DNA from 2 places in the Caldalkalibacillus thermarum genome. Region 2 is predicted to be linked to the other one. Evidence: predicted binding sites of a transcription regulator. Region 2 holds the regulator's gene; the other holds the start of a gene.
The links. Region 2 encodes NrdR, which represses ribonucleotide reductase genes. Its sites were predicted from a motif close to AACACNATATATNGTGTT; they were not measured.
Positions count from the first base shown of each region.

Region 1 (16,478 bases), on a different contig from region 2:
CAGGGCAGGGTATGCCATTCCACGGGCAAACCGTAAGTAGAGAGCAGGCGGGTGACCCGCTCCGCCAACCCTTGCTGCCCATAAACCGCTTCGCTCACATGGGCAGCCACAGCCATGCCTATCGCCACCGCCTCACCGTGGGTGAAGTCCCGGTAATGTCCCAAAGCTTCAAAGGCATGGCCGAAGGTATGGCCAAAATTTAAGATGGCCCGAAGCCCGGTCTCTTTCTCATCCTGACTGACCACCTGGCTCTTAATGTGGCAGGCGCGGTATAATGCTTCTGACAAGAAAGGTTCCTGTAAGGCACGGCAAGGGTTGGCATTCTCTTCTAACCAATCCACAAAAGCTTCATCCCAAATAAAGCCGTGCTTCAATACTTCGGCGAAACCGCAGGCCACTTCCCGTTCGGGCAATGTTGACAAGGTGGCCGTATCATAAATAACAGCCAAAGGCTGATGAAACGAACCGATCATATTTTTGCCAAGGGAATGATTGATGGCCACCTTGCCCCCCACGCTGCTGTCATGGGCCAACAAGGTGGTGGGCAGTTGGACAAAAGGAATGCCCCGCATGTAGGTGCTGGCCACAAAGCCAGCCAAATCTCCTACCACGCCTCCACCTAAAGCCAGGATCACACTTTGGCGGTCCAGCTTGTGCTCCAAGGCATAGGTGATGATTTGCTCATAGTGGGACAGGGATTTAGCTTGTTCACCTGCGGGTACAGAATAGCTGAACACCCGGAATCCAGCCCTTTGCAAGCCTTTCAGCACTGGCTCAAGATACAAGGCACCCACGTGGTCGTCGGTGACTACCAACAAGGTTTGGCTGCTCGTGATACCTAATGTTTGCAAATAAGCAGGCAACTTGGACAACAATCCCTGTCCAATCCAAATGGGATATGAGCGTTCCCCCAGATCCACTGTCAGTGTTTTAACCGATTCCATTAAAATGTTCTCGCCTCCTCCAGGTAACGTTCATAATGGGCTTTCATCTCAAAGATGTGATCATGGCCAAATTTTTCACAAAAGGCCCTGGCCACTTCCCAGGCCACCACATTTTCCATCACCACACAAGCAGCCGGCACCGCACAACTGTCTGAACGCTCCACGCTGGCTTCAAAGGGCTGTTTGGTGTCAATATCCACGCTTTGCAACGGTTTGTACAAAGTGGGGATCGGTTTCATCACGCCGCGGATCACAATGGGCATCCCGTTCGTCATTCCCCCTTCAAGTCCGCCCAACCGGTTGGTTTTGCGGTAATAGCCCCGCTCTCGGGACCAGGCAATTTCGTCTTGAACCTGGCTGCCGAACCGTTTGCCCGCCTCAAAACCGATACCGATCTCCACTCCTTTAAAGGCTTGGATACTGAGTACCGCTTGTCCCAGCCGTCCGTCCAATTTCCGGTCCCAATGAACATGGCTGCCTAAACCAACAGGAACCCCATACACAATGACTTCAACAATGCCCCCGACACTGTCACCTTCTGCCTTAGCCTTGTCAATCACCTGCATCATTTTTAGAGCTGCTTCCTGATCAAGGCAGCGTACCGGAGAGTCTTCCGTGATCCGCTGGATCTCTTGGGGAGAAAGCTGGTCCAATTGGTCGAGAGAGGCCTCAACAGGCCCGATCTGCTTGACGTGGCCTACCACTTCCATACCAAAGTAGCGGAGCAGCTTTTTGGCCACCGCTCCGCAGGCCACCCGAATGGTGGTTTCCCTGGCACTTGACCGTTCAAGAATGTTGCGCATATCCCGGTGAGCATATTTAACCGCCCCGTTCAGGTCGGCATGACCCGGTCTGGGACGGGTGACCCTTTTACGGCCGACATGGGCTTCATCCAAGGGTTCCACACTCATAATATTGCGCCAATGTTGCCAGTCTTTATTTTCTACAACCAGGCAGATCGGAGCGCCGGTTGTTTTACCGTCACGAACCCCTGCCTTAATCTGCACCTGATCTTTTTCAATCTGCATGCGCCGCCCTCGCCCGTAGCCTTTTTGGCGCCGGGCCAGTTCCCGATCAATATCCTCCTTCAAGAGGGGAAGATGGGCGGGAACCCCCTCAATAATAGCCGTCAACTGGGGGCCGTGAGATTCCCCGGCGGTTAAATATCTCATGTGGATAACCTCCTTACCCCTTTACTCCATTTAAGCGATAAAATAATAAAGTTTATTATATCTAATCTTCTAAAAAAAAGATAGATTAACAAGCATATTTCATGTTTTATATCTTGCGGTAAAAAAACGTATCTTCTGTTTCAAACTGATACTTTTCAGGATGAAAAATTTGCTCCGTACTGCCTACAAACAGAACCCCGCCCTGATTCAAAGCCTTGCTGAACTTCTGATATAAAAGGTCCTTGGCTTCATCGGTGAAGTAAATCATCACATTGCGGCACATGATCAGATCAAAGCCTGTCCCAAAAGGATCAGTTAGAAGGTTTTGCCTTTTAAACAACACCCTGTTTTTTATTTCGTCACTAAGATAATAAAGTCCATTCAACTGTCTAAAATAGGTTTTTAGATAGGGGGCCGGCACTTCCTTGACTGCCCGCGCTGGATAAATGCCCTGCCTGGCTTTGGACAGCGCCACCTCATCAATATCTGTGGCCAAAACCTGAAACTTTTTTGCTGGCATCATTTGATCCAAAAGCATCACCAGCGTATAAGGTTCTTCTCCGGTGGAACAGGCGGCACTCCACATTTTCAGCGGCCGGCCTTTCTGGAGCAAACGGGGCAAAATTTTCTGCTCCAACACACGCCAGCGGTTGGGATTGCGAAAGAATTCGGAAACGTTGATGGTTAAACGGTCCAGACAATCGTTTACCAGCTGGGGATCCTTTTCCATCGCTTTAAAAAAACGGGTAAAAGAATCAAACCCTTTTTTGTCCCGCAAGGTAGTTAAACGCCTCTTCATTTGGGGTTCCTTGTACAGGCTTAGATCGACGCCCGTTTTTTGCTTAAATTGTTTGACAAACCACTCAAAGTCCTTGTCTCCCACGCCATATCCCCTCTCACCCGGAAAGTGACAGATTGAAAAAAAGCCCTGTACAAGGGCTTGGACATAAAGTTTAGCTTCTACACGCTTATTTCTTATATCCATTTATTGATATCACGGGTGTACTCCAAAAGCTCTTCCGGCTTGAAAAACAGGTTGATTTCACGCTCAGCGCTTTCTTTAGAGTCAGAACCGTGAATCACGTTCATACTCACCTGGACGCCATAGTCGCCCCGAATCGTGCCAGGTGCCGCATCAGCAGGGTTGGTTTTGCCCATCATATCACGGGCGATTTGAATCACATTTTCCCCTTGCCATACCATGGCAAACACAGGACCTGAGGTAATAAAATCGACCAATTCACCAAAGAATGGTTTCTCTTTGTGTTCACTGTAATGCTGTTCAGCCAATTCCCGGGAGATGTGCATCAGCTTGGCACCAACCAATTGAAATCCCTTTCTTTCAAAGCGTTGTACAATCTCACCAATCAGTCCCCGTTGAACTCCGTCGGGCTTAACCATTAGGAAAGTTTTTTCTACAGCCATGTGCGTCAACTCCTATCTGTAAGTGTTGTACAAGGATGACTCAACCGGCTAAATTGTACCAAATGATACCGCTTTAAGCAATGACGTTTCCGAAGTTAATAAGTACGCTGCTCGATAAAATCGGTGATTTGGATAAACGTTTTCTTGCTGTATACCGACTGCAAGTCCTCCAGAGACCTTCTGGCTTTTTCCAAATAACGCTGGGCAATGGTTTTGGCCACATGAATACCGCCGCTCTGCTTAATGAGATTAATGATTTTGGGCATATCTGGTGAACCCGACTTAAACTCATTGATAATCGCGTCACGAATGGCAGGGTTTCTGAATGAGGCCAGAACAGGAAGCGTAATGTTGCCCTGTCTTAAATCACTCCCCGCTGGTTTGCCCAGTTGCTTTTCGCTTCCGGTGAAATCAAGGATGTCATCTGTAATTTGAAAAGCCATGCCAACATAATATCCGTAACGGTATAAGGCCCTCACGACCGGCTCCGGCGCATTACAGACCAGTCCGCCCAATTGACAACTGATGGCCATTAACAGGGCTGTTTTTCGTTTGATACGCATAAAATATGTTTTCAAAGACTGATTCCATTGATACAGGGCCTGTATTTGCTCGATTTCACCCACACACATATCCACAATGGCTTTGGACAAAATTTGATGAACCCGGGGATCGGACAACCGGGTGATGCGGGATAAAGCTTGGGCAAGGATAAAATCCCCAGTGTACATTGCCACGCGGTTATCCCACTTGGCTTTCACGGTTGGCTTTCCCCGTCTTGTTTCAGCATCATCGATCACATCATCATGGACCAAAGTCGCCATATGAATCAACTCAAGGGCTACGGCCACATGTTTTAAACGTTCAATATCATACACTCCGCTTTTGCCGCCGAGCAAAACAAAGATCGGCCGGATACGTTTACCCCCTGCTTTTAACAGATGGGAAGCTGCTTCCTCGATAAGGGGATAATGGCTGTCAATGGACCGAAATAATTCCTGTTCAATGACATGTATATCGTCTTTTAGTTCCTGATAAATATCCATTAAATTCATAATGCTGAATCCACCTTGTCTCATTCTGCTTGTTTGTCTGGATCACGATCTAGGTTTATACCCGATGTGCAGTGCAGCGACACCGCCGGTCAAAAGATAGATCTCCACCCTTTCCAGGCCTGCCGTTTCAAACATTCGGCCAAGTTCTTGGCTGTCCGGAAAATGTTTCAATGATTCTGGCAGCCAGCTGTATTGCTCATAACGGTTGGCAAATACTTTCCCCAAAAATGGCAACAGCCGGTTAAAATACAGGTAATAAAGCTGTTTAAACCCGGGCCAAACCGGTTTAGATAATTCCAGCGAGGCTACCACACCACCGGGTTTGACCACCCTGGTCATTTCCGTCAAAACTTGATGAATATCAGGAACATTGCGCAAGGCAAACCCTATTGTTGCATAATCGAACGTATGATCTTCATAAGGCAGGGACATGGCGTTACCATGTACCAGTTTAAGGTGATCATATTGCTTATCTGATTTCTTTTGTTTTGCGATCTCTAGCATTTTTTGGCTGAAATCCAGGCCAACAACGCGGCCTTCCCGGCCTGTTTTTTCGGCCAAGGCAATTGCCCAGTCCCCCGTGCCACAACACACGTCAATGGCGCTCTGTCCAGGCTGTACATTTAACTTTTTCATGGCAAATTTGCGCCAGGCCTTGTGCCTCCGAAAACTGAGCAATGTATTCATCATATCATACTTGTCGGCAATGCTTTCAAAGACTTGGTGGACAAACTGCTCCTTTGATTGTTTGTTCATGCTTTAATGCTCCTCTTCCCATTATGGCTCGATAACCAAATATGCTTGTTCAATCTTGTCCAGCCAAAGTGTAAGTTCCCCTTCTAATGTACGGTCTCCCAAGCGATCAATAAGCTCCTTTAACCGTTCCACATTGGATTCAAAAGTCTCATCAGGGGGGAATCCCTCTTCCACATGTGTGGAGAGGCAGACAAATCTCTCTAAAATTGCGTACCAAAGGTCTGGGGCATCAAACCAGTTTAAGACACTCTCAGGAATCCGGCGCTTAATTTGCCGTTTTAAACATAACACATCTTCTTGAGAAAGGAGGTCGTGCTCCATGTACAGACGGGTCTTGTCCTCATTAATGGTTTTAACCACGCCTGCCCATTTGTGAATCAATTCCACTTCTCCATGCTCGGCCAAATAATGATAGTAATGGCCACTAAAATGATCACCTGACAATATGGTCAGCTGTCTCTGTTTAAGTGAGTCGTCGGAGCTCACCTTCTGATTATCAACATTGTCGTGGCTGTCCAAACCCAGTTGGATTAACATCTGGGAAATGCAATAGTGTCTGCGTAACGCGGAGGAAATCCCGGTCTGATGCAGAAAAAGAAACAAAAAATGCAGCTGAAACAGGTTAATGTCAGGATAGCGGACATAGCGCTGAACGTAAGGGTGATATGCCCGCTGCTCAACTTCTTTGAGCATGGATTCCAATTCATCGCGATAAACTGAATCTCGTAAAATCATCTTATAGCCTCCACTTGATATGACACGCTTCCATTATTCAGTATCAGTATAACATAAATTTTTATTTCCTCCAGCCAGTTCCGTAGACCAAATGGGCAAACTGGTTTAAAAATTCTTCTGTTGGCACAGTTTGTTCTTCAGTTTTAGCCAACTCTGTCATAAGCGCTTCAGTCCGCTCACAACTGACAGCCAGAATCAAATCGGGCTCTGGGCTATTCTGGTCGAGAAAGCGCAAAAAGACCTGATCCATATTGCTGGTTTGGGTAAAGGCTGAGACAATCAGTTGCCAGGCATCCATGTAAACCGCATCATATTTCCGTTTGTCCGGGACATCCTCAGGCCAGACAAGATCGATAAATAATTCGTTATTCTTTATTTTAACCCGTTTGTATTCATAATTTAAAGGGATTTGTTTTAAAAAAGGGACGATAAGCATGTGATCCAGCTCAACGGGTTTGATGGCCTGGAAGACCGGCTGTCCCAGCGCTCTTTGTCCTGGATAAAGCGAGTCGATAGGCAGCCAGGCGTTTAATGCTGTTCCCAACCCCACAGACAGAAGCAAAGCGATGATTAATCCTCTGGCCACTTTCAATGTTATCCCTCCCTCACTAATATTTATTCCACTGCCACTGGTTAAAGAAGAAAAAAGCCGTCTCAACTGATGAGACAGCCACTTTCCATCAGATCTCTGGGAGGGATGATTGGACTTGCTTATTCATCTACATCTGTATGCAGTGTGCCGAAGCGGGACATAATGACCGCTTTGCCACGAATCTTAACAGCTGAAGTATGTTCGGTAAATTGGGCTAACATCACTTCACCTTTATCCAATTTTTCGGAGTGGTGAAAACGGGTATCCTTTCCTCTGGTTAAGCCAATGACGTTCACTCCGTTTTCTTTAGCCTTGATGATGAAAAAATCATGCATATGGTTCATGATGACTCCCCCATTCTTTCACTGTTATCCCTTGATCACCATCATCCCTTAATCAGGCTGAAAACTTCAGCGCGGGCTGCGGCATCATGTTCGAAACACCCACGCACAGCCGATGTCACCGTTTTGGCTCCGGGCTTCTTTACTCCTCTCATTGTCATGCACATATGCTCCGCTTCCACAACAACCACCACGCCATGGGGATCTAACTTCTCTACCATTGTATCGGCCACCATAGCAGTAATCCTTTCTTGCAGCTGGGGTCTTCTGGCTACGGCCTCGACAGCACGGGCCAATTTACTCAGCCCTGTCACTCTCCCTCCCTTTGGGATGTAGGCAACATGCGCCTTGCCAAAGAAAGGAACGAGATGATGTTCACACATCGAAAAAAAAGGAATGTCTTTAACTAACACCAATTCCTCATGATCTTCCCCGAAAATCACATCAAAATAGTGTCCGGGATCAGTGCGCATACCAGAAAACACTTCTTCGTACATACGGGCCACCCGCTTTGGTGTATCGACCAATCCCTCCCGGTCAGGATTCTCTCCTATTGCTTCTAAAATCATGCGCACCGCTTGTTCGATTTTCGCTTTATCCACTTCCTGCGGTTGGGCGGGAGAATCTATGTGAGCAAAGGTTTCTGTATCAGATTTTGCATCAGCTTTTGACATCGAAAGTGTCCTCCTTGATTCAACTCATTACAGAAAATATAGCATAATTATGTCCCATTAGCAAAACAAGAGTTGTGCATGGCACACAACTCTTGTTCTTGAACATGATGATAACTATGTAAAAACCTGCTTGTAAGTTCCTACTTGATACCTTCCTTTAATCCCTTACCGGGCTTAAAAGCAGGCACTTTGCTGGCAGCAATTTCAATTTCTTCACCTGTTTGAGGGTTGCGTCCTTTACGGGCGGCTCTTTGACGCACTTCGAAGTTTCCGAAACCAATAATTTGGACTTTTTCCCCTTTTTGCAACGCTTCAGTAATGGCGTCAAAAACGGCATCGACCGCTTTGGCCGCATCTTTTTTGGTCAGTTCAGCCAATTCAGCCACTCTGGCCACCAATTCCGTTTTATTCATTCCTGTCACCCCCTTTCACGAAGCTTGTCTTATTCTCCTTCATTACCGCATTTTATTGTTTTTATACGTGTTTGCACCTGATTTAAGAGCATTTATCTGGCTTTATGGTAATACAGGCCAAACAAAATTGCAAGAACGGTTTGGTTATTTTCTTTTGCCCAGCAAAAAAAGCCTCCACTAAAGGAAGCTCTTTGCAGATAGAATTATAGAATAATGGCAATTAATCCGCCAGATCCCTCGTTTATAATTCTTTCCAGTGTCTCTTTCAGTTTATAGCGGGCATTTTCTGGCATGCTGGCCAGCTTGGCGGAGATGCCTTCTCTGACAATAGAATGTAACGAACGACCAAATACATCAGACTGCCAAATGGCAAGCGGGTTATCTTCAAAGTCTTGCATCAAATAGCGGATTAACTCTTCACTCTGTTTTTCCGTGCCAATAATTGGTGCAAATTCTGACTCCACGTCCACCTTGATCATATGGATGGAGGGTGCTGTTGCTTTGAGACGGACCCCAAACCTTGAGCCTTGGCGGATGATTTCCGGCTCATCCAAAGTCATGTCTTCTAACTGCGGAGGGGCTATGCCGTAACCTGTCTGTTTCACCATTTTTAGTGCTTCAGCAATGTTGTCATATTCCCGCTTGGCTATGGCAAAATCCTGCATAAGTTCAAGGAGATGATCTTTGCCTCTGATCTCTACCCCAACAATCTCTTTTAGCACTTCATCATACAGTGAATCTGGGGCATTCAGGTCAATATCGGCCACTCCGGTGCCCATATCCATACCGGCCAGGGAAGCCTCGTCAATGAAATCAAATTCATTAAAATAGCCAATCACCCGGTCCACATCTCTCAAGCGGCGAATGTCTTTAACCGTATCTCTGACTGCTTCTTCATAATTCCTCCGCAACCAGTGGTCCTCTTTCAGGACCATCACCCAGCTCGGCAGATTAACATTCACTTCATGAACAGGGAATTCAAAGAGGACTTCGCGCATGACATTGGTAAAGTCACGCTCATCCATCTGCTCCACACTGGCGACCATGCACGGAATATCATATTTTTCAGCTAATTCATTACGCAGCGCTTCCGTTTCCGGACGATATGGCTGTGTGGAGTTGATCAGCAGAATGAATGGTTTGCCCACCTCTTTTAACTCATTAACTACACGCTCTTCGGCTTCTACATAATTTTCTCTGGGAATGTCGGCGATGGTTCCATCTGTGGTCACCACAACTCCTAACGTGGAGTGGTCTTGAATCACTTTGCGTGTCCCGATCTCAGCTGCTTCCTGAAATGGAATCGGTTCTTCATACCAGGGAGTATTCACCATGCGCGGTCCGTTTTCATCTTCATATCCCTTTGCCCCAGGTACCACATAGCCAACACAGTCAATCAAACGGACGTTAATCTTTAAACCTTCGTTAACTTGTATCTCCACTGCCTGGTTGGGAACAAATTTGGGCTCAGTGGTCATGATGGTCCGGCCAGCCGCACTTTGTGGCATTTCATCTTGGGTCCGGACCCGGTCCGATTCAGAGGCTATATTAGGAATGACGATCTGTTCCATAAACCGCTTGATAAAGGTTGACTTTCCTGTGCGAACGGCCCCTACGACTCCGATATAAATATCGCCCCCGGTTCGTTCCGCGATGTCCTTAAAAATGTCCACCTTTTCCACACGATCCCCTCCTGTTTGTTTCTAAAACCCTCTCTCATTCGCTACCTTGTACCTTGATTAGGACAGTATAAATATATGAGCGCCAACATTATTTATGACTAGATTTCGTTCCTTTTGCGACCCTAGTCAAGACAAGGCCTCTTTAAAATAAACATATGAACCCGGTATAAATTTATGCCGGTATTTTCGGTTATACATAAAAAAACTGTTGATCTTATGATCAACAGTCAGATTTGGGATTTATCGGTACCTTTGCCAGCTTTCAATAAACACCGGCTCTCCATCCCTTATCGTATAAGGAAACGAGTGTGCAGGCACAAAAGGAGAAATATCCGTCAGCACAAAGCGGATATCCTCCCCTTCTTCCAGCTGGTCTACATCCTCCCTGTTTTGTAAAGCCTGGTATAAATCAATGCGGTAGTCTATCCCAACCTGCCCCCTCTGATCAACAATAAGTGGCAAGAATTGTTGGGAATACGGGCTTTCCACTGTAGGAGGGCTTTTCAAGCCCAGCTGTTTATAGTCAAGGGTAAAATAGCCGCCTTCCAGCATTTGATCAACCGGCAAATAGGGATTGCGGCTCAAATAGTGATTTACCCGTCTCTGCAATTCAGCAACCTTCTGGGTTAACCTGAGATCGATCAGCTTCACTTCCGGATCTGTCTCCACATTGATCAGGACATAACGGTAATGGCCTCCCCCTTCAAATGAATTGGCGGGAGGTTCGCTCATATAACGGGGAATCAATTTGCTAAAGTCGATGACATATTTGTGGTAAATTGGAGTATCCGCTTCAGTGTTATAAATGGGAAGCACCCCAGTGTCTGCCCGGAACTGGTCTACACTTTGTTGCACAGCCTCTATTTGTACCGGATGGGGAGGTGCATTTTTTAGTTTGTGTTCATAGGGATACATGCAACCGCTGAGCAGTAAGACAAACAGCAGGAGAAGCATGTGTTTGGCCTTCATCACAATCCCTCCCTGGCACATGCGTCAAATGGAGAAAATGACAACCACAATCATTAACAAGGATAAGCCCAGTAACAGATAAGCGAATACGGACAGCAGGAATTTAAAAAAGCCTTTTAACTTTTTGCGCGCGGTCAAGATAGAAATATTGGCGATAAACATGGTAATCATGGCCAAGAGGGCAATCAGCATTTTTGTTAACGGATCCATCTTGTCAGGCTCACTCCTTTATCCCACCACGTCATTATACCATACACAGGGGATGAACAGAACAAGTTGAATAGACATATGCTGCTATATACGTATGCTATATGCATGCTTATCCAGCCGATCCCAGTCAAGGAGATGAGTGTCTTGTCCAATCAGCGTCATTTTCAGCGTAACCAAACACCCGCCTCCCAGCAGTGGGCCCCTTCTCAAACGAGATCATTCCCTGATTTTTCCAACCAAATGCATCAAACCCTGGTTGAGTTAGAGCAGGCCATGAAAAATGTACACGATGCTGTTCAGCTCCTGCATCAGAGCGGCATCCTGCCGCTATCTTCTCCCGGATCAAGCCAAAACCTGCTGGCCCAGCTGGCACAAGGGCTGAAACAAATTGATGTGCAACAAATCACGTCCTTGCTCCAATCTCCGTTTATCCAGCGCATATTAACCGATCCGGACTTTTATCAGCTCTTTGTCCCTGACACAGGAAAAACACCTGGGACCCAGCCTAAATTCTATCCGCAATCAGACGATGAAAAGCAAAACTAAAACCCCCGGCCAGCTATGATGGATCTTTCTGGGTTCCCCAATCAGGGGCCAAAGCCGGCAGGGGGCGTTCTGTTTATGGGGTTTCTTCAGGTGGATATGGAGCAGGTGTTGGCTTCACCCCAAAACGGGAATAAGTGTCATCGATATAATCGCGAATCTCAGTTAAGGAGTAACCTTGTTCAATTCCTTGTTGCACATCCAGTGCAATCTCAATGCAAATCCCTCATCCAGCACCATGACTGTCATAAACAATGATTTCCTCTGTACTTTTTTCTTCATCTATAAAACAGTTCAAATTGCTCTGGTGGTTATAAGGTTCCACGTCACATCCGCAATAACAGGGGATATACTTCAAAACATCTCTTGCTTCAGTAGCAAAAGCGTAGGCATGGGGAGCGTTGGGATACTGCCCGAAGACAAACTCGGGAAACTCATAAGTCTTGCCATCCAATTCAAAGGTGTGTGTGTCCGGCTTGTCTTGACAGCCGGTGAAGAGCATTAAGCTGACAAAAACTATCATGATCATACCTGCTTTGTAAAGTTTGGCAGCCATATCTATACCTCTTTCAGTCATATTTCCAGCTGTAGGTGCTGTTCACAAGGTCATTGTATTAGACTTATAAGGACATTGTATTAGAATGGAAAAGAAACGGCAAGCGTGTTCAAAAAATCGTAAGAAAATAAGGCTGCCCCGAGGGGTGGCAGCACCCTCTGGGGACAGCCCTTCACAAAGATCTCGCCTGTTAACACATTTTCCTTGTTACAGTTTACAGCCCACATTTCAACTGGGCACCGCAGTGATTGCACGTGTTGCAGCCGCCAATCTCTTCTACCGTTCCTTCGCGGCAAATGGGACATATCTCACCAATTTCAGCTCCATAGGTCACCTTGGTGGCTTTGACATCGGGAATGGTTTCGACCACATATTGCTTTTTGCTTTCTGCTTTTTCCCATTCTTCCAGAAGGGATTGATTGTCTTCAAAGGTCTGGTCTTCAGGCGTTAAGCTGAGCACTTGCGCGTCACGGGATCCGTCCACATAGACAGTTCCCCCTTTGGCTCCCCCTTTATGCAACCGCTCGTAAATGGTTTGCACCTGTTGAACCGTGTATCCTTTTGGCGCATTGACTGTTTTGCTTAAGGAACTGTCCACCCAGCGTTGAATGACACACTGTACATCCGCATGCTGTTCTGGTGTCAAGTCCATGGCTGAGACAAACCATTCAGGCAGGTTATCAGGGTCAGCCTCAGGATGCTCGTTGAGATATTCTTGGACGATGTCAGCCTTCACTTCAATAAATTTGCCCAGCCGTCCCGAACGGTAATAAGTGAAGGAGTAGTAAGGCTCCAAACCTGTACTTACCCCGACCATCGTTCCTGTTGAACCTGTGGGGGCAACCGTTAGCAAATGGGAATTGCGGATCCCGTATTTGAGGATATCCTGGCGGATATGTTCGGGCATCCGTTTCATGTAGCCGGTGTTAATGAAGGCTTCCCTCAGCTTCCGGGTTTCTTCTTCAGTTTTACCGACCAAATAGGGGAAACTTCCCTTCTCTTTGGCCAGTTCAATGGATGTTTCATAAGCCGTGACGGCAATTGTTTCAAAAATTTTATCAACGATGCGGTTCCCTTCTTCAGACCCGTACACTTTTTCCATGTAAATCAAGGCGTCATGAAGCCCCATCACTCCCATGCCGATGCGCCGCTCTCCTTTAGCTTGCTTCGTGTTCTCCTCCAGGAAATAGGGAGTGGCGTCAATCACATTATCTTGCATGCGCACACCAATGCGGACCGTTTTCTTCAATTTTTCGTAATTAAATTGTTTGGTCTTTTTGTCCACCATTTGGGCCAAATTAATGGCAGCCAGGTTGCATACACTGTACGGTGCAAGGGGCTGTTCCCCACAGGGATTAGTAGCCACCACTTTCTGGCCATAGGCCTTGGCGTTGGTCATCTCATTGGCATTATCGATAAAAAAGATACCCGGCTCGCCCGAATAGGTGGCGCAGATGTTGATCAGCTTCCACAGTTCTCTTGCTTTAATCCGCTGATAGACACGGGTTTTGTAGCCCCGGGCTTCCCATTCTCTGACATCCCCCATTTTGTGCCATTCCCGATTGTAAATCTCCATCTCTTCGTCAGTCATGTTTTCAATGTCCGGAAAGCGCAACTCATACTCTTCATCCTTCTCCACGGCCTCCATAAACTCTTTGGTCAGGCAAACGGAGATGTTAGCCCCGGTGAGGAAGTCGGGTTGATGCACTTCATAAACACCGCCGTCAGCAAGTTTTTGTTCCACTTCTTCAATAATTTCCCGACTGAACGGAGATTCCTCCGCTTCCCTGTGAATAGCCAGGATCTTTTCATACATTTCCACTTCTGTCGGTTTAAGTGGGGTAAATTTCAATTTTTCTTTGGCTGCTTTTTTGATGCGCGGATCCTCAGCCTTTTCTATGATAAAGCGCAACACCCGCGGGTTTTGCATTTTGGAGACAATAAATTCAATAATATCAGGATGCCAGTCAGCCAGCATAATCATTTGGGCTCCCCGCCGGCTTCCCCCCTGCTCGACCAGATGGGTGAGCTTGGCAATATCATCCAGCCAGGACACAGAGCCGCTCGATTTACCGTTCACTCCTTTACATAAAGCACCCCTTGGCCGCAAGGTGGAGCCGTTGGTACCCACTCCACCGCCACGGCTCATAATTTCCATCACTTTTTTGCGATGGTCGGCAATGCCTCCGCGGGAATCATGGGGAAAAGGCATCACATAACAATTAAACAAGGTGACGTCAATATTTGCTCCGGCTCCATAGAGGACCCGTCCAGCCGGAACAAAATTCATATTGACCAGTTCCTCATAAAATTCACGATAACACTTCTCTCTCTTGGCCGGGTCTGTTTCAACAGCAGAAAGTCCTGTCGCCACACGTTTGGCGATCTGCTCATAATAAATTTCCAGCGGTTTTTCCACCAGATCAAGGGAGACCTCTATAATGCCGGTTTCCATGGCTTGCGGATCTTCCAGCACACCGCGGAACGATTCATCCACGCATACTTTAGCTGTCCCTTTCTCCCGGTCAAAATCCAGGACAAACCCGTACCCCCGGGCTGGAAACTTGGGATCCTCTTTGACCGTTAAAACAACAAAATCGCCTTTTTTCAGGGTGCGTTTTTCAATATCTTTAAAGGCATACCGGTCGAGCATCACAAGTCTGGATACCCCTTTTAAGGCACGGTGCATATCGGGGGTAACCGGATGAACCTGGGGAAACTGTTTGATATCCTCGTTCAACCGGTCAATATTGATCTGCATCTTTTCCCCTTGTGCCGTTGTGACTAGCGTGGTACTCATGAACAAGCCTCCTTTAATGTAAACAGATCGGAATAAATCAGTTGACTTTGGCATATCATTAGTAAATTATGTATAAATTCGTGTTGTATCATTACATTACCATAGTTTGACCCAAAACACAATATATTGTGTACTCTTTTTTTATTCAATACTATATATTGATGTGTGGATCATAAATTGTCTGTTTCGTCCACTCCTGAAATGATTCATTTTGGCTTCTTTAAGTCCCCTTTAGTCTGCCAATCTCCATTATGCTTCAATTTTCACATGATTTTATGCCTTGCATTTTTAAACTTTTTTATCCTGTGAGTGAATTGAGCGAATGACGGTTTTCAATTTTTAAGCGATTGTGTAAAATAGACCATAACGGATAGGAGGGGTAAAAGTGAAACAAACGGACATTATTTTACTAAACGAATCATATGTCCCCCGCCAAGAAGCTAAAATTGATATTGAAGACAGGGGATATCAGTTTGGCGACGGCATCTATGAAGTGATCCGTGTTTACGGAGGACGAGTGTTTCTGCTTAGTGAACATCTTCAACGGTTGAAGCGGAGTGCCGATGAAATTCAACTTGCACTCCCCTTGTCACTGGATGAACTAAAACAGCGTCTGCTTGAGCTGACCGACCGCACCAAACTGGATGAAGGGATCATCTACGTGCAACTGACCAGGGGGGTGGCCCCGCGCTATCACGGTTTCCCTGACCCAGCGGTCAAAGCGCAGCTTGTGGCCTACACCAAACCGATGGATCGTCCACTCACCCAGCAGCAGCAAGGCGTAAAAGCTGTCCTTGTGAATGACATCCGCTGGTTGCGGTGTGACATTAAAACAGTTAATTTGCTGCCAAATGTGCTGGCTAAACAAAAAGCCACGGAGAACGGGGCATTTGAAGCAATCCAACACCGGAACGGAACAGTGACAGAGGGTAGCTCCTCCAATGTATTTATGGTTAAAAAGGGGGTATTACATACCCACCCGCCAAACAACCTGATCTTAAACGGCATTACCCGCCAATATGTCATCCAGTTGTGCTCAGAACTAAATCTTAGGGTACACGAACAAACGTTCTCTGTCAATGATTTGTTACAAGCGGATGAGGTATTTATTACCAGTACCACAAGTGAGATTATCCCGGTGATCCAGATTGACAAGGACACCATCGGAGAGGGGAGGCCGGGACCCATCACCCAACAGCTTCAACAGGCTTTTGACCAAAGAATAGCCGAGTTAAAAACAAAAATAGTAAGGTAGGCTGATCAGCCTACCTTACTGTTTTTGGTACGCCCGGCATGGGTGCGTGACTATAGGGTGAAAGTCCCGAACAGGGGCTCATCAAGCGCCTACCGTTAGCTGAAAGCAAGGGTGTCCGCCGTGAGGCGGAATCTGGTGTTGCCGGAGGCAAACACTCGACCTGAGGTACACGAACCCAATTTGAGGCTGTCACAATCGGATGAGTCTGCCAAACAAGACGAAGTCCAAAGCCGCCAAGGGTTGTGGCAGTATATTGGGCAGGTACATGAGTGGAAAGTCCGTGCTCTTATCCGGGGAGGCCTGTACGGCACGCCATCTGAAGATGGTAACCAAAACCGAAAGGTTTTGCTGAACGT
Region 1 is NZ_BMKZ01000017.1:48,803-65,280, forward strand. It holds gene aroB (3-dehydroquinate synthase) at 1-944, opposite strand, end outside; gene aroC (chorismate synthase) at 944-2,116, opposite strand; gene IEW48_RS08570 (CheR family methyltransferase) at 2,223-2,999, opposite strand; gene ndk (nucleoside-diphosphate kinase) at 3,092-3,541, opposite strand; gene hepT (heptaprenyl diphosphate synthase component II) at 3,637-4,596, opposite strand; gene IEW48_RS08585 (demethylmenaquinone methyltransferase) at 4,639-5,352, opposite strand; gene IEW48_RS08590 (heptaprenyl diphosphate synthase component 1) at 5,374-6,087, opposite strand; gene IEW48_RS08595 (hypothetical protein) at 6,149-6,679, opposite strand; gene mtrB (trp RNA-binding attenuation protein MtrB) at 6,799-7,023, opposite strand; gene folE (GTP cyclohydrolase I FolE) at 7,065-7,694, opposite strand; gene hbs (non-specific DNA-binding protein Hbs) at 7,835-8,107, opposite strand; gene spoIVA (stage IV sporulation protein A) at 8,311-9,789, opposite strand; gene IEW48_RS08620 (YphF family lipoprotein) at 10,030-10,758, opposite strand; gene IEW48_RS08625 (DUF2768 family protein) at 10,783-10,968, opposite strand; gene IEW48_RS08630 (hypothetical protein) at 11,113-11,514, shown strand; gene IEW48_RS17045 (PCYCGC motif-containing (lipo)protein) at 11,588-12,088, opposite strand; gene IEW48_RS08645 (vitamin B12-dependent ribonucleotide reductase) at 12,282-14,867, opposite strand; gene dat (D-amino-acid transaminase) at 15,253-16,122, shown strand; gene IEW48_RS08655 (hypothetical protein) at 16,243-16,478, shown strand, end outside.
Region 1: a site for NrdR is predicted at 14,983-15,000, ahead of IEW48_RS08645 (vitamin B12-dependent ribonucleotide reductase). Genes of this name have one in related genera too.

Region 2 (16,478 bases):
GCAGGGCCAAGAGCAGGATGATGGTCGATAAAACGGCCAGCCATCTTGGAAAACGCCCCTTTTCTTCCAGCCAATTGACGACAGGATTCATGATTAGGGCTAAGAGTAAGCCGAACAAAAAGGGATAAACGAGTGGAAAAATGAGGTATGCAGCCAGAATTAAGCCTGTAATTGCAGAGATTACCACTAAGCCACGTACGGAAGCAAGCAAAATGGACCGTTCCAAAAATGAAACCTCCCCCAAACTAAAATATCCGCTAGCCGGTCGTAAGTAAAAGCTTACCTAAATATTACCTGTTATTATGCGGCATGACAATGCATGACGATTCAGCCCGAGAATAAAACAATCGGGGTAGAAATAAAGACAACTTGTCTGATGTATGTTAAAATAATAAGGGTTTGATGTAATCGTTCCCAAGCGCAAGCTCATCCCTTATACTTATTCGTAGCATTGATATTCATCATGTAGCATTTGATATTCATCATTATGCTGCTGCTTTAACCACTATTTAAGCCTTGCTGTATTTCCCTTAAGTTTATTTAAATAATTTTTTATTTAAAGTGTTGGTATATTTCCCTTAAATTATAGATAAAGGAGAGATGCCAAATGACCACGAAAGGATTGGAAGGAGTAGTTGCAGCCGAGTCATCTATCAGCTCCATCATTGACGGTGTTCTCACTTACCGGGGCATTCATATTGATGACTTGGCGGAAAACGCCAGTTTTGAAGAAGTGATTTATCTTCTCTGGTACGGAAAACTGCCTAACAAAGCAGAGCTGGATCAGCTGAAGAGAGATTTGGCTGTCAATGCCCACATCCCCGATGAATTAATCAAACACTTGAGTCTTATGCCCAAGACGGTCCATCCCATGGCTGTTCTGCGCACCGCAGTCTCTGCCCTCAGCCTGTATGATGACGAAGCCGATCAGATGGACAAGGAAGCCAACTTACGCAAAGCTGTGCGCCTGCAGGCCAAGATTGGCACTATCGTAGCTGCTTTTGCCCGGTTGCGGGAGGGAAAAGATCCTGTTGCTCCCCGTAAAGATTTAAGTTATGCAGCCAACTTTTTGTATATGTTAAAAGGGACAGAACCTGAGGAAATCCAGGAAAAAGCCTTTAACAAAGCGTTGGTCTTGCATGCTGATCATGAATTTAACGCCTCTACGTTTACGGCACGCGTCACAGTGGCCACCTTGTCTGATATTTACTCTGGCATCACATCTGCCATCGGTGCTTTGAAAGGTCCCCTTCATGGCGGTGCAAATGAACGGGTGATGGCCATGCTGGAAGAGATTGGTGAAGTGGACAAAGCCGAAGCGTATATATTGGACAAGCTGGCCAACAAGGAGAAAATTATGGGCTTTGGCCATCGCGTCTACAAAAATGGTGATCCCCGGGCCAAACACCTGCGTGAAATGTCCCGTCAACTGACGCAATTGACTGGTGAACCCAAATGGTTTGAGATTTCCGTCAAAATTGATGAAGTCGTTCAAAGGGAAAAAGGCTTGCTGCCTAACGTTGATTTTTACTCTGCATCGGTCTATCAAAGCTTGGGAATTCCCCGCGACCTGTTTACGCCTATTTTTGCAGTGGCCCGTACGTCAGGATGGGTGGCTCACATTCTTGAACAGTATAACAACAACCGCTTAATCCGTCCGCGTGCCGAGTATGTGGGTCCGCAAAAACAGGCTTATGTGCCTCTTGAACAGCGTTAAGCGTTGAATGATAAGGAATGATAAGGCAGAAACAGGGAAGCGGAGATACTGGCTTCTTAGAGACATATAGGTTTGTAGTGAAAACCAATAAACTTCATAAAGGTGGAGGTATGAATCATGGCAAATTTCAAACTCTTTGACCCGCCAGCTACTGGTGAAAAAGTGACAATGGGTTCAGATGGAAAATTAAATGTGCCTAATCATCCCATTATTCCATTTATTGAAGGAGACGGAACAGGGCCTGACATTTGGGCTGCTGCGTCCCGTGTGTTGGATGCCGCTGTGGAAAAGGCCTATAAGGGCGAAAAGAAGATTGCCTGGTATGAAGTTTATGCCGGGGAAAAAGCCTATCACAAATTTGGTGAGTGGCTGCCTGAAGATACTTTAACAGCCATTCGTGAATATTTAATTGCCATCAAGGGTCCGTTAACCACACCGGTTGGAGGCGGGATCCGTTCTCTGAACGTGGCTTTGCGCCAAGAACTGGACTTATATGTCTGCTTGCGTCCGGTACGCTGGTTTACCGGAGTGCCCTCGCCAGTTCGCCATCCTGAATTGGTGGACATGGTTATTTTCCGTGAAAATACGGAGGACATTTATGCGGGCATTGAATGGCCGGCTGGCTCAGACGAAGTGAAAAAAGTGATTGATTTCTTGCAAAAGGAAATGGGTGTCACCAAAATCCGCTTCCCAGAAACATCAGGTATTGGCATTAAGCCTATCTCCAAAGAAGGAACAGAGCGCCATGTCCGCGCAGCCATTGAATATGCGATCGCAAACAACCGCAAGAGCGTGACCCTGGTGCATAAAGGTAATATCATGAAATTTACCGAAGGGGCTTTCAAAAACTGGGGCTACGAACTGGCTGAGCGGGAATTCGGTGACAAAGTGTTTACTTGGGCCCAATATGACCGTATTGCTGAGGAGTCCGGCAAAGAAGCCGCCAACGAAGCCCAGGCTAAAGCTGAAGCAGAAGGGAAAATTATCATTAAGGATGCCATCGCTGATATCTTCTTGCAACAAGTCTTAACCCGCCCGGCTGAGTTTGACGTGGTGGCCACCATGAACTTAAACGGCGACTATATTTCCGATGCCTTGGCCGCTCAGGTCGGAGGAATCGGTATTGCCCCCGGTGCCAACATTAACTTTACCACTGGCCACGCTATCTTTGAAGCCACGCACGGGACGGCACCGAAGTATGCCGGTTTAGACAAGGTCAATCCGTCTTCCGTGATTTTGTCTGGAGAGATGATGTTGCGTCACCTTGGCTGGCATGAGGCTGCTGATTTGATTATTAAAGCAATGGAAAAAACCATTGCCTCCAAAGTGGTGACTTATGACTTCGCCCGTTTGATGGATGATGCAACTGAAGTGAAATGTTCCGAGTTTGGCGATGCCTTAATTAAAAATATGGAATAAATATGAAGCAAAGGAGAGGAGCCACAAATGGCAATTAAACGGCGTAAAATTTCAATCATCGGCAGCGGCTTTACAGGTGCAACCACCGCTTTGATGGTAGCTCAAAAGGAACTGGGTGATGTGGTTTTGGTGGACCTGCCCCAACTGGAAAATCCCACCAAAGGGAAAGCGCTGGACATGTTGGAAGCCGGTCCTGTGCAAGGGTTTGATGTGAACATTACCGGCACAAGCAACTACGCAGAGACGGCTGACTCCGACATTGTGGTGATTACGGCCGGTATGGCCAGAAAGCCTGGCATGAGCCGCGATGATCTGGTCACCACTAACGCCAAAATCATGAAGTCCGTGACGGAGCAAGTGGTGAAATACTCACCCAACAGCATTATCATTGTACTGACCAATCCGGTTGACGCCATGACTTATATGGTGTACAAAACATCCGGCTTCCCCAAAGAGCGGGTAATTGGCCAGTCGGGAGTGCTTGACACTGCCCGCTTCCGCACCTTTGTGGCCCAGGAGTTGAATGTATCTGTGGAAGACGTAACCGGCTTTGTGCTTGGCGGACACGGTGATGACATGGTGCCGCTGATCCGCTACTCTTACGCCGGTGGTATTCCGCTCAGCAAACTGATTCCCCAAGACCGTTTGGATGCGATTGTCGAACGCACGCGCAAAGGCGGCGGTGAAATTGTCAACTTGCTGGGCAATGGCAGTGCTTATTATGCCCCTGCTGCTTCACTGACGCAAATGGTGGAAGCCATTCTGAAAGATAAGCGCCGCATTTTACCTGCTGTGGCCTATCTGGAAGGGGAGTACGGCTATTCTGATATGTTCCTTGGTGTGCCAACCATTCTGGGCGGAAATGGTTTGGAAAAAGTGATTGAGCTTGACCTGACGGAAGAAGAAAAACAAGCGCTGGATAAGTCGGCACAATCTGTGCGTAAGGTGATGGCGTTGCTTGATCTTTAATGCCAATATTTTCTAGGGGGCCCTGCCCCCTTTTATTCTTTATGGCAATTTTTGCTTGCCCTTTTTTGGTCAGAAGCTGGTGATGTACCAGAGGGGCCTGTTTGTTGTATAGTAATGTTATAAGATGACATTACTGGAGGTTAACGCATGACCAAAAAAATTTTAGTTGTAGACGATGAACACTCCATTGTCACACTGCTCCAATTTAATCTGGAGCAAGCGGGCTATACTGTGGTGACGGCACTGGATGGAAAAACCGCATTGTACCTGGCTGACAAAGAAAATCCTGATCTGCTCATCTTGGACCTGATGTTGCCGGAAATCGACGGACTGGAAGTATGTAAAACTTTGCGTAACCGCAATAATTTGACCCCCATCATGATGCTGACCGCTAAAGATGACGAACTGGACAAAATTTTGGGACTGGAACTTGGAGCCGATGATTATTTAACCAAACCATTCAGTCCCCGGGAAGTGGTGGCCAGAGTCAAAGCCATTTTAAGGCGGACCGATCAAAATAAGGGGGAAAATGCCCGTCCCGCTCAAAAAATTGCCATTGGCGATCTGGTCATTAATCCCGAGCAGTTTGAAGTGCGCTTTAAGGATAAAATCGTGGAACTTACCCCAAAAGAGTTTGAACTGTTGTTGTATCTGGCCCGGCATAAAGGACGTGTCCTGACACGGGAACAACTGTTAAATGCCATATGGAACTATGACTATATCGGTGATACACGCAGTGTTGATGTGCACATTTCCCATTTGAGGGATAAAATTGAGCCTTCTATGATTAAAACGATAAGAGGGCTGGGTTATAAACTGGATTGGCCTGATCGCGATGAATAAATGGTTTGTGCGCTTTTTATTCCCCATTTTGGGCATGACCGCCCTCATTCTGTTGATTTTCGGTTACTTTTTATATCATTTTCCCTTTCTGACCGGCCGGCTGCCTGCGCTGGTCATCACCTTGTCTCTGCTTTACCTGTTTATTGCCTTGTGGACAGTCGCCTATTTGCGCCGTCATTTAAAACCTTTCGACGAGATTCTCGCCATGATCAAAGGTTTGAGTAAAGGGCATTACTGGCGGCGCGTCTACCCTCCGCTTTCATCCGGGATCGGGAAGGAGTTGGCCGTTTATGCTAACCGGCTAGCCGAGCGGCTGCAAGCCGTGACAGAACACCAGCATATCCATGCCGACCGGCTGCAAGCCGTTATTGAGCATATGGCCAGCGGACTGCTGTTTATCGATGACAAGGGGCGCATTGTCCTGACTAATAATAAACTGCTTGAACTTCTCAAATGGAGCGACCCCCATCACCAACAACTGTACTATGAATCCCCCTTGCCTGAGACGATTATCGAGATGATCCAAAACACCTTCACGTTTGAAAAGGAACAGCAGCAAGAAGTGACAATTGAGGTGGGAATCAAGCGCATTGACCTCGAGGTGCTGGTGGCTCCTGTGCTTGACCCGGAGGGGCATAACCGTGGGATTGTCATCGTTTTTCACGATATCACCCAGTTGAAAAAACTGGAAAGGATACGGCAAGATTTTGTGGCCAATGTGTCCCACGAATTAAAAACCCCCATTACCTCAATCAAAGGTTTTGCAGAAACCTTGCTGGACGGAGCCATGTATAAGGAAGAACATCTTAAACACTTTTTGTCTATTATTCACAAGGAGGCAGAGCGTCTTCACCGGTTAGTAGAGGATTTGTTGCAGCTGTCCCAAATTGAACAGCGCCGTTTTGGACTGAACTGGCAAGAGATCAATTTAACAGAAGTGCTGCATAACAGTTTGCAGGTTGTCAGAGCCAAAGCAGAGGCTAAAAATATTGAGCTGATTTTTATGCCGCCAGATGAACCCGCTGTGGTGGAAGCAGACCCCGACCGGGTGCAACAAATTGTGATTAATCTGTTAAGCAACGCCATAACCTATACGCCTGAAGGGGGAGAAGTCCGCCTCAGTATTGACCCATGGCCAGATAAAGGATACCGTATATGTGTAAGTGACACGGGAATGGGCATCAATAAAGAAGAAATTCCCCGCATTTTTGAGCGTTTCTACCGGGTGGACCGGGCCCGCAGCCGGGCTTCCGGGGGGACCGGCCTGGGATTGGCCATCGTGAAACACCTGGTTGAAGCCCATCGCGGAGAAATTACAGTAGAAAGTGAACCGGGGAAAGGAAGCAACTTTTGTGTTTATCTTTATCAAAAAAGACAAGAACAATAAAATGACAGAAAATAACTAAAGACAGGTGATAGATGTTGAAAAAATTAGTCCTGATCGACGGAAACAGCATTGCTAACCGGGCCTTTTATGCCCTGCCTTTGCTTAATAACGATCAAGGGATGTATACTAATGCTGTCTACGGCTTTACAACCATGCTGCTAAAGCTCTTGGAAGAAGAACAGCCAACCCATATGTTGGTTGCCTTCGATGCAGGGAGGGAGACGTTCCGCCATCAGGAGTATAAGGAATACAAAGGCAAGCGGCAAAAAACCCCCTCTGAACTGCGGGAACAAATTCCTCTCATCCGGCGTTTGCTGGATGCTTTTTCCATACCCCATTATGAACTGGACAATTACGAAGCCGATGATATTATCGGCACGCTGGCCCAAGCTGCTGACCAGAAGGGTATTCCCACCCGGATTGTGACTGGGGACAAAGATTTGTTGCAGCTGATTACAGACCATGTCCATGTCATGTTGACTAGAAAAGGCATCAGCGAAGTTGAATATTATGATCAGCAGAAACTGGAAGAAAAATATGGCTTAAAGCCCTGGCAAATCATTGACATGAAAGGACTGATGGGGGACAGTTCAGATAACATTCCCGGCGTGCCGGGGGTTGGGGAAAAAACGGCCTTAAAATTGTTGCACCAATTTGGCTCCATTGAACAGATCTATGGAAATCTGCATGAGGTGAGCGGCAACAAGTTAAAGGAGAAGCTGGCCCAATACAAAGACCAAGCGCTTTTGAGCAAAGAATTGGCCACGATTGAAAAGGAAGCCCCGGTCACCGTTACCCTCGATGACATCGCCTATTCCGGTTTTGATAAACAACAAGTGATCCCGCTGTTTAAAGAATTGCAATTTCAATCTCTCCTGGAACGGTTGGGTGAAGATGAGGACAAGACAGAAGCGGCTCAGCCGGCCCTGAACGTGACATCAATTACCAGCACTGATGATCAAGCATTTGACCGGGCCCTGACTTCACCAAGTGCGCTGATTGTGGAACTTGAGGGAGAACGGTACCATCAAGCGGCCCTTAAAGCATTTGCCCTGTGCAACGAAAACGGACTGTTTTTTATCGATGCCAAGACAGCGTGCCAGACGTCAACTTTCCGGGAGTGGCTGGCCGATGAAAAACAACAGAAATGGGTATATGGCGCCAAAAGAACCCGCGTGGCGCTTAAGTGGCATGGCATCACCTTAAACGGCATTGCCTTTGATTCCTTTCTCGCTTCCTATCTGCTTAATCCAACGGAGGCGGCGCACAGCTTGAAAGACATTGCCCGCAAATATGCCAACCTCTCTATTAAGGATGATGAAGAGGTATATGGCAAGGGGGCGAAACGGAAGGAACCGGATCAGAAGACCCTGGCCCAGCATCTGGCTTCCAAGGCGAAAGCGGTGTATGACTCCTATCATGCCCTCAAGGAAGAACTGGACAAGCACCATCTCTTGTCTTTGTTTGAAGATTTGGAGCTGCCCTTGAGCCACATCCTTGGTGACATGGAATTACATGGTATTAAAGTGGATCAGGGCCGGCTGAAAAAAATGGGCGAAGACTTAAAAGAGCGGATTGAAACGCTGACCAAGGAGATTTACGAACTGGCAGGGGGCGTGGAATTTAATATTAACTCGCCCAAACAATTGGGAGAGATCCTGTTTGATAAATTAGGGCTGCCGGTGATCAAAAAAACCAAAACTGGATATTCCACCAGTGCTGATGTATTGGAAAAATTGGCGCCCCAGCATGAAATCGTGAGCAAAATCCTGGATTACCGGCAGCTGGTCAAACTGCAAACCACCTATATTGAAGGCTTGTTGAAAGAAATCAATGAACAGACAGGTAAAGTGCATACCACCTTTCAGCAAACGATCACGGCCACAGGACGGCTCAGCTCTACCGATCCTAACTTGCAAAATATCCCCATTCGTTTGGAAGAAGGGCGGAAGATTCGCCAAGCTTTTGTCCCTTCCAGCGAAGACCAGGTGATTTTGGCCGCAGACTATTCCCAAATTGAACTGAGGATTTTGGCCCATCTTTCTCAAGATCAGGGGCTTGTCGAAGCGTTTCGCCAGGGAGAGGACATCCATACCAAAACAGCGATGGATGTGTTTCATGTCAAGCGGGATGAAGTTACGCCTTTAATGCGCCGGCAGGCCAAGGCGGTTAATTTTGGCATTATCTACGGCATCAGTGACTATGGGCTGAGCCAAAACCTAAACATCAGCCGCAAGGAAGCCAAAGCGTTTATTGAACGGTATTTTGCCTCTTACCCAGGTGTCAAAGCTTATATGGATCAAATTGTGAAAAAAGCCCGGGAAGACGGTTATGTGACCACATTACTTCACCGCCGGCGCTATATTCCTGAGATTAACAGCCGCAATTTTAATTTGCGCAGTTTTGCTGAGCGGACCGCTATGAACACCCCCATTCAGGGGACAGCAGCCGACATTATCAAAAAGGCGATGGTAGAGATTGCAGAGCGTTTAAAAGAGGAACAACTTTCCTCCAAACTTCTCTTGCAGGTGCATGACGAACTGGTTTTTGAAGTGCCCAAAAGCGAACTGGAAACCATGATGGAACTGGTGCCTCAGGTGATGGAGTCCACCATTACCTTGGCAGTGCCACTCAAAGTTGATCTGGCCTATGGGCCCACTTGGTATGATGCCAAATAGGAGTGGTTCTTGTAGTGCACGTTGTATCATACAGGAAGACGATGAGATGTAAAAGAGGGAGAGCACATGCCAGAACTGCCAGAAGTTGAAGTGGTCAGACGAACCCTTACAAAGGAAATCACCAATAAAGTCATTAAGCAAGTTGACGTGTTCTGGCCCCGCATCATTACCTATCCTGATAACCAGGACGAGTTTAAGCTGGGGCTGGAAGGACAAAAAATTGGAAAGTTGGGGCGCAAGGGAAAGTATTTGCTCATTGAAATTGGCCAGCATCACGAACTTGTGGTTCATTTCCGCATGACCGGTAAATTTAAACTGTTGCCACCAGAGGAACGCTTCCAAAAACATATTCATCTTTTCTTTCATTTCCAAGGGGAAAAGGAAGGCCTGGCTTATCACGATGTGCGCAAATTCGGGGATTTTTTTCTGGTGCCCAAAGGAGACTATCGCGTGATCAAGGGGTTGTATCAGGCAGGAATTGACCCGTTGGATGCGTCCTTCACCTATGAGCGGTTTCACGGGCTTCTCAAATCAAGGAAGCGCCAGGTAAAAGCCTTGCTTCTGGATCAATCGGTCATTGCTGGCCTGGGCAACTATCTATGTGATGAATTGCTGTGGTTCCCAGGTGAACAAGGGGTTCACCCCGCCCGGTTAAGCCATGAGTTAAACGAACGGGAAATGAAAGGCATGTATCACAGGATGCTGGACGTGATCCACCAATCCATTCGTTTGGGCGGCAACAGTTTCCGTGACTTTTCCTATGGGAATGGCATCAAAGGGCAATTTAAACAAATGCTCAAGGTGTATGCCCGTGAAGGGGAACCTTGCTTTAACTGTGGCACGCCGATTAGAAGAGAAACAGTGGCGGGAAGATCTTCCCATTTTTGTCCCGCTTGCCAGCCTGATTCAATCTCATAGGCAGATGTCACCCTTTTTATCCTCTTCCATATCATATACTATCGAAGCCTTGATATGGAGGAGGAGAAGCGGTGATTGAATTTGCCTCTTTATTGGTCTTAGCATTTGCCGTCAGTTTAGACAGTTTTGGAGTCGGGATGACCTATGGGTTACGCAAAGTGCATCTTCCCCTTCGTTCCATTGTGATTATCGCGTTGTGTTCATTCACCATGATTTTTGTGGCCACTGGTGTGGCCCAGGGAATACTTTATTTCCTTTCCCCTCATGGCACAGAGAAAATGGGGGGCATCATTCTGATCGGGCTGGGCTTGTGGGCTTTGTATAATGTTTCTAATTCGAAAGACCACGGTCATCTCCCCGTGGCGGTGAATGAACACCCCCAAGATAAAATGATCTGGACCCTTGAATTAAAGAAGATAGGCATTGCCATTCAAGTGCTGCAGAGACCCATGGTGGCTGACATGGACCGCTCCGGCGTCATCTCTGGCGCTGAAGCACTCATTTTAGGCTTCGCCCTTGCTCTTGATGCTTTTGGGGCGGGGATCGGGGCGGCACTGATGGGGTATGCGCCTTGGTTAACAGCAGTTAGTATCGGTGTCATGAGCAGTTTGTTTGTTTTCCTAGGCATAAAGTGCGGGGCCCTGTTCGCTGAACTGAAATGGATGAACCGCCTGATCTACTTACCGGCCGTTATTCTTATTTCGTTTGGCATAATGAAACTATTATAGTTGCTAACTAAAAAAGGAAGGATAGCCATGGTGATCGGTTTAACTGGAGGGATAGCCAGCGGGAAATCAACAGTCTCGAGGATGCTTGATGACCTCGGGGCTGTTATTATCGATGCGGACAAGATTGCCAGAGAAGTGGTGGAGCCTGGTCAAGCGGCCTGGCAGAAGATCAAAGAGACTTTTGGCGAAGACGTCCTTCAACCAGACGGGCGGCTCGACCGGGCAAAATTAGCAGAGATCATCTTCCGTGACCAAGAACAGCGCCGGAAGTTGAACAGCATTGTTCACCCGGAAATCAGAAAACAGATGCTGAAGCGGAAAGAAGAGGCGCTTCAACAGGGAGAAGAGCTGATTGTGCTGGATATCCCCCTCCTGTTTGAAAGCAAGCTAGAGCATATGGTTGATAAAATCCTGGTGGTCTATGTCCCCGAAGAGGTTCAGATCCGCCGTTTAATGGAAAGGGACAAGATTGACAGGAAGTATGCTATACAAAAGATTGAAAGCCAAATGCCCCTGGAAACCAAAAAAGAGATGGGACATGCCTATATTGACAACTCCGGAACACGGGAAGAAACACGAAGACAATTGTTGCACATTTTAAAAGAGTGGGGGATTAAAATCGAGGTATGAATGTGGCCATTGTCATACACTTTACTAAAAAACAGTGGTTGTGCGCCATCCTGTTGTTTCTTGTGTTCCTTGTCCTCAACAGCACCACCTTTTGGAAATTGATGTACCCTATTCAATATGTGGAGGAAGTCAAAGAAGCTGCTGAACACTTTCAGGTGGATCCCTTCCTGATTTTAGCCGTCATGAAAATCGAAAGCGGTTTTAAGCAGGAGCGGTCCTCTAGAAAAGGGGCGGAAGGCTTGATGCAACTCATGCCTGAGACGGCCCGGTGGGCCAATGAACAAAGCGGCTTAAACAAAGACCCCCATTCTTACCGGTACGACCCCAGGGACAATATTTTGCTAGGAACATGGTATCTCTCGTATTTATTGGAAAAATACGAAGGGGATTATGTCAAAACACTTGTGGCCTATAATGCCGGGCAAGGAAATGTGGACCGTTGGCTGGATGAAGGGGTGTGGGACGGACGGGAATACACCGTTGACCAAGTTCCTTTCGGTGAGACACGCCACTATGTGAAGCGCGCCTTGTTTTACTATGACCGCTATAAAACGATCTATAAGGATGAATTTTAGTAAATTATGACATAAAAATACGGGTTACAGCTTGCTAAATGTGTTATACCGAATATAATATAAATAGGATACAGTGTGTCATATTTTTTAAGGAGGCGCGCAAATGACGACAACAATAGGGATTAATGGCTTTGGACGCATCGGACGCATGGTATTTAGGAAGGCCATCACAGATCCGGAACTGGACGTTGTGGCCATCAATGCCACGTATCCCGCTGAAACATTGGCTCACTTAATCAAATATGATTCCGTGCACGGATATTTTAATGTTGACATAGAAATTGAAGAGCAGGCCCTTATCGTGAATGGACGCCGTGTCCGGCTTCTGGCTACCCGCGATCCGCTGGAGTTGCCCTGGGGTGATCTGGGGGTTGACGTGGTGATTGAAGCCACCGGAAAGTTCAGAGACCGGGAGGGAGTGGAAAAGCATTTTGCCAGCGGGGCCAAGAAAGTGGTGCTGACTGCCCCTGGAAAAGAAGAGGATGTCACTATCGTCATGGGGGTCAACGAACACGTTTATGATCCTGAGCGGCATCATTTTATCTCCAATGCTTCGTGTACCACAAACTGCCTGGCTCCCATTGCCAAAGTAATTGATCAGCACTTTGGCATTGAACAAGGCTTGATGACAACTGTTCACTCTTTTACCAATGACCAGCGCAATCTGGATAACCCCCATAAGGATCTGCGGCGGGCCCGTGCTTGTGCCCAGTCCATCATTCCCACGACGACAGGTGCGGCTAAAGCGGTGGGGAAAGTGCTGCCCCATCTGGCTGGAAAATTAAATGGGCTGGCCCTGCGTGTGCCTACGCCTAACGTCTCCATTGTGGACCTTGTGGTTGATGTGCGTGAAAGTGTCACTGTGGAGCACGTAAACCGGGTCTTGAAAGAGGCCAGTGAAGGAGAATTGCGAGGGATTATCCAGTATACAGAAGAACCTTTGGTTTCAATCGATTATGTGGGCAATGAACATTCAGCCATCGTTGACGGTTTATCCACCATGGTGATGGGTGAAAAACAATTGAAGGTGTTAGCCTGGTATGACAATGAATGGGGTTATTCTTGCCGGGTGGTTGATCTTGTCAAATATATTGGCCGCACAATGGGCGTTGTACCAGCCTACTCTGGCGCTACCGTGTAGATCCCTGGCTCAGGGAATGGTTCAGGTGATTTATTTGACAGCGTGAGGGTAGGAAAAACAAAAAGATTGTGATAAACTTATGGGAGACAGTGTACCGACAGTGTGCTGTCTCCTTATTTTTTATGGCAGACCCGGAGGCAGGAGGTTAACTGAATGGGCTGGCGAGATTTTTTTAGCAACAGAGTTGAAACAAGTGACACACATCCCAACGAGAATTTAAAAACCCGTTACTACAAAACCACCCAACAGCAAGCGATGCGGTTTTTAAAGGATCTGATTGAGCAGGATTCAAGACTTCGCTTGCTCAGCTATTCAGAAGAGCATGCTGAAATCACAGCGGAATATATCAAGCCCAAAAAAGCATTTATGGTGATCAGTGTCATCATGGTCTTTCCCTATCGCACCGCTGTTGATTTTACCATTTCGACCCAAACCCTGTGGCCCACCGATTGGGGTTTTAGCCGGAATCAGGTTCAATATTTTTACCGGAAATTGGACGGGCGCTTTGAATTTGCCGGAACGGGCTTGGGAGCGCAAAAAGGCTAAAATGGAAGGACCGAAGGATTAAAAATAAATGGAAATACGGGATCAATAAAAATACCGGATCCTGAGACCAGGAATCCGGCTATTTATTTGTATTAACTCTGTAGCTGTCATCATGTTTAGTATGAGCGCCAGGCAGCCATCCTTATCCTGCGTGGGCGACCCTTTCATCCGCTGCGGCCTGATTGGACTGGGACACCTGCTCAATATGGTGAATGGTAATCTCCGGCCGGCAGCCGATTCTAAGGTTGGCTCCTGTCTGCCCCAGCCCGCCACTAATGTAGTAGGTTCCTTGCCTAGAACGATGCAAACCGCACAGATGTTTGCGAAAGGGTTTGATCCCCCAGGTCAGGGAATGGAGGGGCAAGGGGTAATAGATTTGCCCCGAATGCAAGTGGCCGCACAACAGATAATCAAAGGGATAAGGCATGTGATTGACGATTAGGGGATCATGGGTTAAGACTAGGCGAAATCCGTTCTCCGGCACATCTTGGAACGCTTGTTCCACATTGCTGTGACCTGAATGATGGTCATCGATGCCAATAATATGCAACTGTCCCCCAGAATGGCGGGTGGTCACCGACTCATTGCAGAGTACCGTGACCCCCAAGGATTCCATTTTCTGCTTTAAGCGGGGAAGGTGCGGCCCGATAACCCAGTCATGATTGCCCCATACGGCATAAATCCCGAAGCGGGTTGGAATCTGGGTGATCCCCTTTAAAAATTGAATAAAGCGGTCAATGCTTTTCACTTTATCCAAATAGTCCCCTGTCAAGGCGATAAAATCGTAGGTTTCTTTTCCAGCCAGTTGGATCACCTTTTCAGGGGTGACTGATAGTTTCTCAATGTGTATATCAGACAGATGTAAAATTCGCATTTGTTTTGCACCAAGGTTGTGAACGGTTTTTAAGCGGATATGTTTCACCTCAGGGTGGAAAGTATTCCAATATCCTTTGGACAAAAGGCACAGTCCCCCCAAAGTGAGTGCGCTGGTTAACAACATTGGCGGTTTCTCTCCCTTTTTGTTTCCTTGATCTGATGTACCCGGCTTTACGCCTCTTGAGCGGACAGTGATCTTTAGCTCATGCTGAACACATGAACAATAAGTCTATATACCATCATAACGGATTTGGGAGCAAACCGCACTGTTAATTTATGGGCTGATGGTTGTGCTAGACTGGGATGAGAACTTTCCTGGCACTGACTTGACGGAACGGGCAGAATAGGCCACACTAAAGGTAACAACAAAGTGGAGATGATCGGTGATGCGCTGTCCGTATTGCTCTCATCTGGGAACCCGGGTGCTGGATTCCCGTCCCTCCAATGAACATCGTTCCATTCGGCGCAGACGGGAATGTGAAAAATGCCAGCGCCGCTTTACCACCTTTGAAATTGTGGAAGAGCGTCCGATTATGGTGATTAAGAAAGATGGAACACGGGAAGAGTTTAGCCGGGAAAAAGTGTTGCGCGGACTGATCAGAGCGTGTGAGAAACGGCATGTATCCCTGGAAACGCTAGAGAACATCGTCAATGAAATCGAAACCGAGCTGCGCAACGGAGGAAAACAAGAATACCCTAGCAAAGAAATTGGCGAAAAAGTGATGGACAAACTCTATCATGTGGATGAAGTGGCGTATGTCCGTTTTGCTTCGGTTTACCGCCAATTTAAAGATATTAATGTGTTTGTCAAAGAGTTGACGGAGCTGTTGCGTAAATCCCGCTAGGAATCCCCGGAACGGATGAAACATCAAGATGAATGCTCAGATGGAGTGGTAACATGGCCGCAACATGGAAATATGTGCGCCCTATTGACCGCTATAAAGTCAGGATTATGGATCAGCCGGATGCTTTTCAGCTGAAAGTTTTGAGTCAGCTGTACCAGCCTTTGATCGGTCCTGAAGCCATTTCCCTATATTTCACTTTGTTTAGTGAGACAGATGGGGACCGCCGCTATTCGGCAGAGAAACAGCATCACTGGCTCATGAAGGCCATGGCCCTTCCCCTGGACCAGATTTATTATGCCCGCTTACGTTTAGAAGCGATCGGTCTGTTAAGAACCTACCGCAGGCAAACAGAAGAAGGGGCGCTGTTCACATACGAACTGTATCCCCCGCTTTCAGCCGAGCAATTCTTTGCCGATGATGTACTCAGCATTTGGTTGTATAATCAGGTTGGACCGGCACATTTTAAACAGTTGCGCGCCCGTTTCTCCTATTATCTGGTAGAAGAAGGGGAAGCGGTTCAGGACGAGGAGATCACGAAGCCGTTTCATGAGGTGTTTACCTCCATTCATCCTTCGGAGCTGGCTGTTCAGGAAGGGAGTCAGACCGAACAAGATCTTAAGGAAGCAGCCCAAGCGTATCCGTTGCCACTGCCTAAAGGAAGGGAAAGGAAACCTCTTTCCTTTGACGGTTATGAGTTGGACGTGGATTTATTGAAAAGTTTGCTGATGAAAGGGCTGGATCCAGATTCGATTTTAACCCATGAGAATGTTCAAGAAATAAAAAAGGTCGCTTTTTTTTATCAATTGGATGAATGGCGGTTGAGCCAGTTGATCCACGATGCCTTGACACTTGATGACCGTTTAGATATGGCTCAATTGCGGCGCCAGGCCAAATGGTATTATCGTTACCAATACGGTCGTCCTCCCCAAGTGCGCATGCGCATGCCTGCGGAAACCAAGAACAAGAGTAGGCCACAGGCCGAAAGGGAGATAGCCACCAGTCAGGAGACCCGTCCCGAAGAAATGACTGAGGAAGAGCGGCATCTTTACGTGCTGCAAACGATGAGTCCGCTTGAGCTTTTGGCTGCCTATCAAGATGGGGGAAAGGTGGCTGAAGCGGATGAAAAGTTGGTAGAAGAGCTGATTTTTGATTATCAACTTGAACCAAGCGTGGTCAACGTTTTGATTGAGTACATTTTGCTGACCA
Region 2 is NZ_BMKZ01000001.1:40,474-56,951, forward strand. It holds gene ytvI (sporulation integral membrane protein YtvI) at 1-226, opposite strand, end outside; gene citZ (citrate synthase) at 608-1,717, shown strand; gene icd (NADP-dependent isocitrate dehydrogenase) at 1,835-3,136, shown strand; gene mdh (malate dehydrogenase) at 3,164-4,105, shown strand; gene IEW48_RS00270 (response regulator transcription factor) at 4,253-4,948, shown strand; gene pnpS (two-component system histidine kinase PnpS) at 4,941-6,335, shown strand; gene polA (DNA polymerase I) at 6,368-9,013, shown strand; gene mutM (DNA-formamidopyrimidine glycosylase) at 9,080-9,931, shown strand; gene ytaF (sporulation membrane protein YtaF) at 10,003-10,659, shown strand; gene coaE (dephospho-CoA kinase) at 10,681-11,289, shown strand; gene IEW48_RS00300 (lytic transglycosylase domain-containing protein) at 11,286-11,864, shown strand; gene IEW48_RS00305 (glyceraldehyde-3-phosphate dehydrogenase) at 11,968-13,005, shown strand; gene IEW48_RS00310 (cytosolic protein) at 13,159-13,551, shown strand; gene IEW48_RS00315 (metallophosphoesterase) at 13,694-14,551, opposite strand; gene nrdR (transcriptional regulator NrdR) at 14,814-15,272, shown strand; gene IEW48_RS00325 (replication initiation and membrane attachment family protein) at 15,326-16,478, shown strand, end outside.